3 regions of the Delftia sp. NA_296.1 genome follow, and region 1 is predicted to be linked to each of the others. Evidence: predicted binding sites of a transcription regulator. Region 1 holds the regulator's gene; each other region holds the start of a gene.

Region 1 (3,647 bases):
ACACCATGATCGTCAGCTACGACACGGGCCGGGGCGAGCCGCGTGCACCGCGCACCAAGAAGGTGGACTACAAGGCCCAGGGCCTGGGCGACTGCATCGACTGCAAGATGTGCGTGCAGGTCTGCCCCGTGGGCATCGACATCCGCAACGGTCTGCAATACGAATGCATTGGCTGCGGCCTGTGCATAGACGCCTGCAATTCCATCATGGACAAGATGGAGTACCCGCGCGGCCTGATCCGCCTGACCACGCAGAACGCCATGGCCGGCCTGTGGCGGCGTGCCCAGGTGCTGCGCCGCATCTTCCGTCCGCGCGTGCTGATCTACTCGGCCGTGCTGATCGGCTTGAGCGTGGCCATGATCGTGAGCCTGGCGCTGCGCCAGTCGGTCAAGGTGGACGTGATCCGCGACCGCGCCTCGCTGTCGCGCATCGTGGCGGGCGGCAAGCTGGAGAATGTCTACCGCCTGCAGATCATGAATGCCACCGAGCAGGCCCAGCGCTACCGCATCAGCGCCCATGGCCTCGATGGGCTGGAGCTGGCGTCCGAGCAGGAAGTCGAGGTCGGCCCGGCCGAGACGCGCGGCATTGCGGCGCGCCTGCAGATTCCCTACGGTTCGGCCGAGCCGGGCTCGCACACCGTATTCTTCGATATCGATGCCGTGCATTCGGGCGCGGGACGCGCGTCCGAAAAGGCCGTCTTCCTGGTGCCCCGGTGATGTTCCTGGCAGGCGCGGCACGGTCCGCGCCTGCCGCCTGAAAGAAAGAGGTTTCCCATGTCTTCCAGTCCCGCAGTGTCCGCGCCCGCGCAGGCTCCCTCGCACCCCGACGCCGGCAAGCCCTGGTGGAAGTTCGGCCATGTCTGGCTGGTGGTGGCCGGCCCGGCGGCCGTGGTGGTCGCTGCCGTGATCACGGCCATCATCGCCATCAACGGCGCCGATCCCGTGATCGATCCCGACTACTACCGCAACGGCATCACGATCAACGAGCGTGCCGATGGCGTGCGCGAAGTGCCCAAGAGCATGGCGCCCGCCGTCACCGGCCGCAACCATGCGGCCACGCCCGCGCACGATCACCCCACGGACCGCTGATCGCCGTGCACCCCTGCAAGAGGCCGCAGTCGCGGCCTTTTTGCATGGCGGATCGCATCTCCGGCATGCGCGACGGGTGAGGGTTTCCTACAGGCGTGCAGGGCGCTGCGGGGCTTGGCGCCATGCGTTGGCGCGGCGCACAATGAAGTCGACCCCTCGACAGCACAAGGAGATCGCTGATGTTGGCCCAACGCTGGATGTGGATTGCCTGGCCTGCCTTTCTGGCAGCCGCCGTGATGGAGATGCTGGTTTTTGCCTTTGTGGACCCGCTGGAGCTGCATTGGCTCGGCGACCTGGGCTGGTCGCGCCAGGGCATTTACACGCTGGCCTTCTTCGCCTTCTGGGGCGTGACCATGCTCTCCAGCCTGATGACCACCATGCTGGGCCGCTCGGCCCGTGATCTCAATGACGGCGTGGTCTCCGAGCCCGACCCGGACCTGGCCATGCAGGGGCTGGGGCGGGACTGATCGAGAGCCCGCCGCAATGAACAAGGCCCGCGACAGCGGGCCTTGTTCATTGGCGGATGAATGCTTACTGCCCTTGCAGCCTCACTGGCACTGCTGGCTGTTGACGATGCGCTTGAGCGCCTCCGTGTCCAGGATGCGCAGATGGCGCTGGCGCACCTCGATGATGTTGTCGTCCGCGAACTTGGAGAAGGTGCGGCTCACCGTCTCCAGCTTCAGGCCCAGGTAGCTGCCGATTTCCTCGCGCGTCATGCGCAGTACCAGTTCGGACTTGGAAAAGCCCCGCGCATGCAGGCGCTGCACCAGGTTGAGCACGAAGGCGGCCAGGCGCTCCTCGGCGCGCATGCTGCCCAGCAGCAGCATCACGCCGTGCTCGCGCACGATCTCGCGGCTCATGACCTTGTGCACATGGTTTTGCAGGGCCGTGACCTCGCGCGACAGGTCTTCCAGCTTGTCGAAGGGCATGACGCAGACTTCGGCGTCTTCCAGCGCGACGGCATCGCAGGTGTGGTGGTCGTTGACGATGCCGTCCAGGCCGATGATCTCGCCGGCCATCTGAAAGCCTGTGACCTGGTCGCGTCCGTCCTCGGTGGCCACGCAGGTCTTGAAGAAGCCGGTGCGGATGGCGTACAGCGAGGTGAATGTCTCGCCGTTGCGAAACAGCAGGCCTCCGCGCTTGACCTTGCGGCGCGTGGCCACGATGTCGTCGATGCGCTGCATCTGCTCGGCATCCAGGCCCATGGGCATGCACAGTTCGCGCAGGTTGCAGTTGGAGCAGGAGGCTTTGATGGTCTGAAGGTTCATGGAGTGATAAACATCAGCGGCACACAGCGTGCCGGCGGTGACCTCGTGGATTGCGATGAGTTGGATCAAATTGTCGCAGCAGTCCCTCAAACAACTCTTGATATGAGTCAAGGACATGACCGATGTGCTGCGGCACAGTCGAGGTATTAGAGGAAAAAACCCATGACCGCTGTCACCCCAGAGCTGCTGCGTCGCTTTGACGTACCGGGGCCCCGATACACCTCGTTCCCTACCGCCGACCGCTTTGTCGAGGCCTTTGGTGCAGAGGACTATATCCTGGCGCTGCAACAACGCAAATCGAGTACCGCAGCGCGTGCCATGCCTTTGTCGCTGTATGTGCACGTGCCCTTTTGCGAGTCGCTTTGCTACTACTGCGCCTGCAACAAGATCGTGACGCGCCACCACGATCGCGCCGCCGTCTACCTGGACTACCTGGCGCGCGAGATGGCCTTGCACACGGCCCATTGCGGCAAGGGCCAGACCGTCAGCCAGCTGCACCTGGGCGGCGGCACGCCCACCTTCTTCTCCGACGACGAGCTGCGCACGCTGATGGGCCTGTTGCGCGAGCATTTCAAGCTGGAGCCGGGTGGCGAGTACTCCATCGAGGTCGATCCGCGCACCGTCAGCGTCGAGCGCCTGGCCGTGCTCAAGGAGCTGGGCTTCAACCGCCTGAGCTTCGGCGTGCAGGACTTCGACGAGCAGGTGCAGATCGCCGTGCACCGCGTGCAGCCGGCAGAGCAGGTGTTCGAGCTGGTGGCGGCCGCGCGGCAGCTGGGCTTTGCCTCCATCAACGTGGACCTGATCTACGGCCTGCCCAAGCAGACGCCCGAATCCTTCGAGCGCACGCTGGCCCAGGTCAACGCGCTGCGGCCCGACCGCATCGCGCTCTATGCCTATGCCCACCTGCCCGAGCGCTTCAAGCCGCAGCGGCGCATTGCGGCCGAGGATCTGCCCCAGGGGGCCGACAAGCTGGCCATGCTGTCGCGTTCCATCGCCGCGTTCATGGACGGTGGCTATGTCTATGTGGGCATGGACCACTTCGCCCTGCCGGAGGACTCGCTGGCCGTGGCCAAGCGCCAGGGCCGGCTGCACCGCAACTTCCAGGGCTACAGCACCCAGCCCGACTGCGACCTGATTGCGCTGGGCGTGTCGGCCATCGGCAAGGTGGGCGCCAGCTACAGCCAGAACGCCAAGACGCTGGAGGAGTACTACGACGCCATCGACGCCAGCCACCTGCCCGTGGTGCGGGGCCTGGCGCTGTCGCGCGACGACCTGGTGCGCCGCGCCGTCA
Region 2 (3,647 bases), on a different contig from region 1:
CCGGTGCTGGAGCAGCGCGGCCTGCCGATCGGCGTGGTGACGAACATCGTGGGCATACGCCGCGTGAGCTTCACCGTGCGCGGCCAGGCCGACCACGCAGGCACCACGCCCATGGACATACGCCAGGACGCGCTGGTGGGCGCGGCGCGCATCATCGATGCGGCCAACCGCAAGGCCGCCGCGCTCAATGGCCAACCCCACTATGTGGTGGCCACCGTGGGCCGGCTCTCGCTCACGCCCAATGCCTCCAACGCCGTGCCGGGCCTGGTCGAGATGATGATGGAAGTGCGCAGCGACCACGCCGGCGTGCTGGAGCGCTTCCCCGAGGAACTGCTGGCCGAAGTCCTGCCCGGCCTGGCAGCCTTGCGCGTGCGTGCCGAGATGGCCGACGTGAGCCGCTCCCAGCCCACGGACTGCGCCGCGCCCGTCATGCAGGGCGTGGAGCAGGCCTGCGACAACCTGGGCTACGCCCACATGCGCATGCCCAGCGGCGCTGGCCATGACGCCGTCTACATGGCGCCCACCGGACCCATCGGCATGATCTTCATCCCCTGCCTCCACGGCCGCAGCCACGCACCCGAGGAGTGGATAGAACCCGCCCAGCTGCTGGACGGCACCCGGGTGCTGTACGAGACGGTGCGCGTGCTGGACAGGCAGTTGGCGCAGGCCTGAGCGCCTGGCCTGCGGCTAGGGACCAAGGCGGCATAAAATAGCCCGCTTCCCTCTGGAGCAGGCACAAGCTGCTCCTTGGTGGAAGCCCCTGTGGCACAGATTGCGGAAATCCGCCCAAATAGCGGGTTTCCCAATGCAAGATGGCGGAACCACCCTCCCCGATCATCGACAACCCACCGCATGGGCGACCCGGCACTGCCGGTCCGCTGCGAGAGGGTTGCACCGCCCCATCAGACCCTGGAGTTTCTTCTTTCATGTTCCGCCAACTGATCACCTGCACCGCCGTGGCCGCCGCCATGGGCATGAGCTTTTCCGCAGCCGCCCAAGGTGCGGCTGCCGACTATCCGAACAAGCCCGTGCGCATGATCGTGCCCTTCCCGCCCGGCGGCGGCACCGACATCCTCGCGCGCGTGGTGTCCAACAAGCTCACCGAAGTCAGCAAGTGGACCGTGGTGCCCGACAACCGCGCGGGCGCAGGCGGCACCATCGGCATCACCGAGGCCGCCAAGGCAGCGCCCACGGGCTACGACATGGTCATGGGCCAGAAGGACAACGTGGTCCTGGGCCCCTACCTCTACAAGAACCTGCCCTGGAACCCGGTCAAGGACCTGGTGCCCGTGGCCCACGTGGCCTACACGCCCATCGTGATCGCCACCAGCGTGAACTCGCCCTACAAGACCCTGGCCGACATCGTGGCCGCTGCCAAGCAGCACCCGGGCAAGGTGACCTACGGCTCGCCGGGCAATGGCACCAGCATCCACCTCTCGGGCGTGCTGCTGGAGAAGGCCGCAGGCATCCAGCTGGTGCACGTGCCCTACAAGGGCTCCAATCCGGCATTGATGGACGCGCTGGCCGGCAACGTGGACCTGCTGGTGTCCTCCGTGCCCTCGGCCATCGGCCAGATCAAGGCCGGCAAGCTGCGCGCCATCGCCGTGACCTCGGCCAAGCGCTCGTCCTCGCTGCCCGACACGCCCACGCTGGCCGAATCGGGCCTCAAGGGCTTTGACGTGAGCACCTGGTACGGCCTGTTCATGCCCAAGGGCACGCCCACGGCCGTCGTGACCAAGGTCAACGCCGAAGTGAACAAGCTGCTGGCCATGCTCGAAGTGCGCGACGCCATCCAGACCCAGGGCGCCGAGCCCCAGTCCATGAGCGTGGCCGACTTCGACAAGATGTTCCAGGCCGACTTCAAGCAGTCCAAGCAGATCGTCGAGTCCTCGGGCGCCAAGATCGAGTGACATGCCTGCGGTGCCAGGGCTGCATGCCCGGCACCGCCTGCAATGGCCAACGCCGCATTTCATTGATGCAGATCAGCCTGATCTGCATCAAGGAGCTATGTGACAGTCCCGTGAATACTTCTCCGGAAATCACCGAATTCCTGGAGAACGTCATGGCATTGCTGGTCTGGGTCCCCGAGCTGGACACCGGGATTGCAGAAATCGACCGGCAGCACCGCCGCATCGTCGATTACATCAACAAGCTCTACGAGCTGCGCTCGTCGCCCGACCGCGAGGCCCTGGGCGATGTCATCGGCGAGATGATCGACTACACCGTCTCGCACTTCGTGTTCGAGGAAAGCCTGATCGAGAGCGCCGGCTACATGTTCGCCGGCCCGCACAAGAAGGTGCACGAGCTGTTCACGCGCCGCGTGATCGAGATGCAGACCCGCTTCGATGCGGGCGAGGACGTGGCCGCCGAGCTGCACGGCATGCTCTCGCGCTGGCTGTTCAACCACATCCGCAACGAAGACACCGGCTACGTGGACTCGGCCAAGGCCTATCTGCGCATGGCGCGCGAGTCCAGTCCTGCCGCCGAGAAGGAAAGGCTCAAGAACGAAGTGCTGCAGGAGCTGGAGCTGCAGCGCAAGAAAAAGGGCTGGCTGGCACGGCTGCTCAATCGCTGATCACCCTCTCCCCTTGCAGCGCACCAAGAAAAACGGCTCCCGAGGGAGCCGTTGACGTTTCACCCGGCGAAGGGCCGAGCGGCCCGGTGATTACTCGCGCACCACCAGCACCGGCACGCGCACGGCGCCCAGCACGCGCTGGGTCACGCTGCCCAGCATCAGCTTTTCCAGGCCACGGCGACCTTGCGAGCCCATGATGATCAGGTCGGCGCCCGTGCTCTCGAGCACGCGCACGATGCCTTCGTGCACCGCATGGCCTTCGCCCACCACGGTGGTGGCGGTGATGCCGGCCTCGTCGGTGATCTTCTTGACGGCGTCCAGCGTGGTGTTGGCCTCGGCCGTGGCCGCGCTCAGGTACTGCGACTGGCCGTAGGCGAAGTCGGCGCCCACGCCCGTGAACGGATAGGGGTCCACCACGTAGACCGCCGTCAGCGTGCTGCCAAAGGCCTTGGCCAGCTCCACGCCCTTGTGAACCGCCAGCATCGAGCTGTTGGAGCCGTCCACGGGAACCAGGATGTGCTTGAACATGCGTTTTCTCCTTTGTGCTTGGCCGCCGTCAACAATCGGGGGCGGCCGGGTCGATGAACCAAAGTGTGCGCCCATCATGCGCCAGCGTCTTGAGCTGCATCAATCCTTGCGGCGACGCGTCAGCTCCGAGCCCTGGAAACCCTGGCGGCGATAGGTCAGCACCAGGGTATCGCGCACGCCGCCCGGCTGCTCTGGCTGGATGGGCGTGGTCTCGTGGATCATGCGGGCATCGTCCAGCAGCATCACCGACCAGGGCTCGGTCAGCGTGAAGCGCTGGCCGCTGGGGCCCGTGGCCTCGAAGATGCGTGTCTCGCCGCCCTTCACGCCCTCGCGCCCGACCAGGATCACGGCCACCAGGTCCACGCCGTCGCGGTGCGCGCCTTCGGGCGTGGGCCGGCCAATTCCGTCCGTGGTGTCGATGCGGAACTGGTGGGACTCGATGAACCAGCGCTCGTGCTGCACATCATCGCCCTGGGCGCAGAACACCTGGTCGGACAGGCCGGCCAGCGCCAGCAGCAGCCGGCTCCAGGTGGCGCTTTGCGCC
Region 3 (3,647 bases), on a different contig from region 1:
GCGCCACGCCGCTGGCCCCGGTGCCGCAGGCCACGCGGCAGGTGCTGGCCAACCATGCCTCGCTGATGTCCACCTGGGGCCTGCGTGCCACGCCGGCCCTGGTCTGGAAGGATGACAAGGGAGTGGTGCAGGTACGCACCGGCCTGCCGCCGGGCCTGCTGGAAGAGGTCATGGGGTCGCGTGGCAGGAAATGACGAGGACGACCATGAGCGCAAGCCGCTCTCCCGCCGCTTCCACATCCTCCAGCGACTGGAGCGACCTGTTCCCCGCCAGGCCGGATGCGCCGCCGCTGCGCATCGTGCTGCATGCGCCCACACCCGGCGCCCTGGCCCGTGCACGCAGCAATCTGGCCAACCTGCGCCAGGACCGGCCCAGTGCCGAGGTCCGCATCGTCATCAACGGCCCGGCCGTCGAGGCACTGCTGGACGCCGCGCCGGGCACGCCGCAGCATCTGGATGCGGCCGCCCTGGCCCATGCGCTGGTCTGCCCGAACACGCTCAAGAAGCTGGGCCGCGAGGCGCCTGCCGGCATGCGCGTGCTGCCGCAGGGCGGGATCGAGTCACTGGCCCTGCTGCAGCAGTCGGCCTGGTGCTACGTGCGCTGCTGAGCGGCCTGCGCCAGCGAGGCCAGGCAGCGCGCCTGCCATTGGTATTCAGGCTCGAACGATTCGCGGTCCGTGACGGCGCCGTGGCCGCCCTCGCCATAGACCATGGCGTAGGCCGCATAGTCGGCCGCCTGCAGCGCCCGGCCCGCCAGCCCATGGGCCGTGGCATAGGTGGCGGACACGGCGGCATGGCCGCAGCCGTCGAGGGAGCGTGATCCCTGGTGGTGGTTGGCCAGGCTGGCAGCCTCGCGGGCCAGGCGGTCCAGTTCCTGCCTGTCGATCTGGCCGTCCAAGTAGCGGCGAAGGCCTTGTGCGCAGCGGATGACGTCCGGGTCTTCCAGCAGGTGCGCGATGCGGTCCACGCAGGCCTGTGTGAATTGCAGCCTCAGGTGCTCGCCGGCTTCGGCGGCAAGGTCCAGTTCCGAAGCAAGGCTGTTCAGGGCATGGTTCATGGAGAACTCCTTGGCAGTGGCGACACAAGCAGCGTAGACCGGGGCCGCGCACGGAAACAAGAGGGTGATTTCCGATACGCGCCCCGCATTCCCGAGGAATGCAGTCACCCTGTTAACCCCGTCTTAATCCCTGCGCCACACGCTATGGACTGCCTTGGGCGCCTGTCCATGGCAGGCAGCCGATGGCACTTTGCAAGCACTCGGCAGGCACTCAGCAGGCACTTGGAAAGCCCATTGCTTGACTCACATCAAGCCGCCAAGGCCCTGAATTTCATATATTAAATTCAATATAAAAAGCATATTTTTAATGCTTTATTGAGTTTGAGCGACCACGATCCGTGGCCGCAGGACGATGAAAGACAGGCCATGCCAAAAACATCCCGCGCCGGCAGCGGCTGCAACGACTGCAGCTGCAAGCCCTCCTCCCAGGACATCCCCGCCCGCACCGCCGCCCATGCACAGCCCGCCGCAGGAAAGCGCGGCTTCCTGCAGGACCTGCTGGCCGCTGCCATGGCGGCCGTGGCCCTGCCCGTGGCGGCGGCCACGCCCGGCACCCCAGGTTTTCAACCACCGCGCCGCCCCGGCGAGGCCGGCAGGCGCTACGGCATGCTGGTGGACCTGCGCCGCTGCATAGGCTGCCAGGCCTGCACGGTGAGCTGCTCCATGGAGAACCTGCCGCCGCTGGGCCAGTTCCGCACCACGGTGCTGCAGTACGAGGTGCAGCACGCGGGCAACGAGGACCTGCCGCCGGCCATGCTCAACCTGCCGCGCCTGTGCAACCACTGCGACAACCCGCCCTGCGTGCCGGTCTGCCCGGTGCAGGCCACCTTCCAGCGCAGCGACGGCATCGTGCTGGTGGACAACGAGCGCTGCGTGGGCTGCGGCTACTGCGTGCAGGCCTGCCCCTATGACGCACGCTTCATCAACCACGAGACGCAGACCGCCGACAAGTGCACCTTCTGCGAGCACCGCCTGGAAGCCGGCCTGCTGCCGGCCTGCGTGGAAAGCTGCGTGGGCGGCGCCCGCGTGATCGGCGACCTCAACGACGAGGGCAGCGAGATCCGCCAGCGCATGCGCGAGCACGCCAAGGACCTCAAGGTGCTCAAGCCCGCCATGGGCACGGACCCGCATGTGTACTACCTGGGATTGCCCGACGCCTTCGTCGACGGCGTGGACGGGCAGGCCAGCGTGCGGCTGGTCACTTCCCACTGAACGCAAGGAGCACCCCATGCACATCGTCGAACTCCTGACCCCCGCCTACGAATCGGCCTGGCTGCCCTGGGCCGTGCAGTACTTCTTCCTGGCCGGCATTGCCACGGGCGCCGCCCTGCTGGCCGCCGCCTGCGCCTGGGCGCCGCGCGGCAGCGCCATGGCGCGCCTGCTGCCGGCCGCCGTGCTGGTGCTGGCCGTCAGCGCCATCGCCGCACCCGTGTCGCTGCTGGCCGACCTGCACCAGCCTGCGCGCTTCTGGCATTTCTATGCGCACTTCACGCCGTGGTCGTGGATGTCGGTGGGCGCGCTGCTGCTGCCGGTCTTCGTGGGGCTGGCGCTGGCCTTCGTGCTGGCCTGGTGGCTGGGCCGGCCGCAGTGGCTGCGCTGGCTGGCGCCGCTGCTGGCCGTGTCGGCGCTGACCATCACCGCCTATACCGGCGCCGAGCTGATGGCCGTGCGCTCGCGCCCGCTGTGGAACACGCTGTGGGTGCCGCTGAACCTGGCGCTCACGGGCTGGCTGGCCACGGTGGGCTGCATGCTGGTGACGGCGCGCTTTCTGCCCGCCCGCCACCGCCCCGATGCCGGCGCCCTGCAAGCCCTGCGCGTGCTGGGCCTGGCGCTGGCGCTGTGCCTGCTGGCCATGGTGGCGGTCTGGGCCGTTGCCGGCTGGCTGGGCCAGGGCCGCTCCTTCCAGGCGGCGCTGCAGCTGTGGCAGCAGTTTCCGGTCTGGCGCCTGAGCATGCTGGGCTCGGCCGTGGCCGGTGCCGCCCTGCTGTGGGCCCTGGTGCGGGGTGGGCAGCGCATGGCCTGCCCGCGCTACACGCTGGCCCTGGGGCTGGGCCTGGCCGCCGCGGCCTGGGCCTTCCGCTGGGCGCTGTTCATGGGCGTGCAAGGCGTGCCCAAGTACGGCGCGGGCCTGTACATCTACCACATGCCGCTGGGCGGCGACGGCCTGCTGGGCATGCTGGGCGTGGCCGGCCTGTGCATTGCACTGGTGACGCTGGCCACCTGGGCGCTGGAGCTGTTTCCCGCGCGTTCGGCCACGGCCCGCGCCCTCTGACAACGCCGCCCAAACGACCCCTCACCCATTCACGGAGCGCGGCCTGCCACCGGCCGGCCGCGCCACAGAAAGCCTTTCATGACCGACAAGAAGAAACTCCCCCAAGCTCCCGAAGATTCCCTGGATGCCGAGGCCGCCCGCCGCCGCCTGCTGCTGCGCGGCGGACTCACCGCCGGTGGGCTGGCCGCCTTTGCGGCCGGCTACGGTGAAACACTGGCGCGCGGTGCCAAGGGCCTGGTCGCAGGCACCTCGGGTACGCCCACGGCCAGCGCCACGCGCGGCAATTCGCTGACGCCGGAGTTCCGCATCGACCCGGCCA

What was found. The regulator FNR, encoded in region 1, switches genes on or off when oxygen is low (the NO sensors DNR and NnrR bind a similar motif). The targets are predictions, from matches to a motif close to TTGATNNNNATCAA.
Region 2: ACUTR7_RS17075 (bacteriohemerythrin) is a predicted target of FNR. The motif match lies at 1,973-1,986, and genes of this name have one in related genera.
Region 3: dsrO (sulfate reduction electron transfer complex DsrMKJOP subunit DsrO) is a predicted target of FNR. The motif match lies at 1,295-1,308, and genes of this name have one in related genera.

The regions. Positions count from the first base shown of each region.
Region 1 covers NZ_JBQZGF010000003.1:181,646-185,292, forward strand. Annotated here, with positions in the region: gene ccoG (cytochrome c oxidase accessory protein CcoG) at 1-716, shown strand, start outside; gene ACUTR7_RS08665 (FixH family protein) at 774-1,088, shown strand; gene ACUTR7_RS08670 (hypothetical protein) at 1,268-1,555, shown strand; gene fnr (fumarate/nitrate reduction transcriptional regulator Fnr) at 1,637-2,356, opposite strand; gene hemN (oxygen-independent coproporphyrinogen III oxidase) at 2,519-3,647, shown strand, end outside.
Region 2 covers NZ_JBQZGF010000006.1:241,481-245,127, forward strand. Annotated here, with positions in the region: gene ACUTR7_RS17065 (Zn-dependent hydrolase) at 1-672, shown strand, start outside; gene ACUTR7_RS17070 (Bug family tripartite tricarboxylate transporter substrate binding protein) at 927-1,910, shown strand; gene ACUTR7_RS17075 (bacteriohemerythrin) at 2,021-2,575, shown strand; gene ACUTR7_RS17080 (universal stress protein) at 2,666-3,103, opposite strand; gene ACUTR7_RS17085 (2OG-Fe dioxygenase family protein) at 3,203-3,647, opposite strand, start outside.
Region 3 covers NZ_JBQZGF010000006.1:95,903-99,549, forward strand. Annotated here, with positions in the region: gene dsbG (thiol:disulfide interchange protein DsbG) at 1-194, shown strand, start outside; gene ACUTR7_RS16425 (DsrE family protein) at 206-607, shown strand; gene ACUTR7_RS16430 (hypothetical protein) at 592-1,056, opposite strand; gene dsrO (sulfate reduction electron transfer complex DsrMKJOP subunit DsrO) at 1,423-2,268, shown strand; gene nrfD (NrfD/PsrC family molybdoenzyme membrane anchor subunit) at 2,285-3,328, shown strand; gene ACUTR7_RS16445 (tetrathionate reductase subunit A) at 3,407-3,647, shown strand, end outside.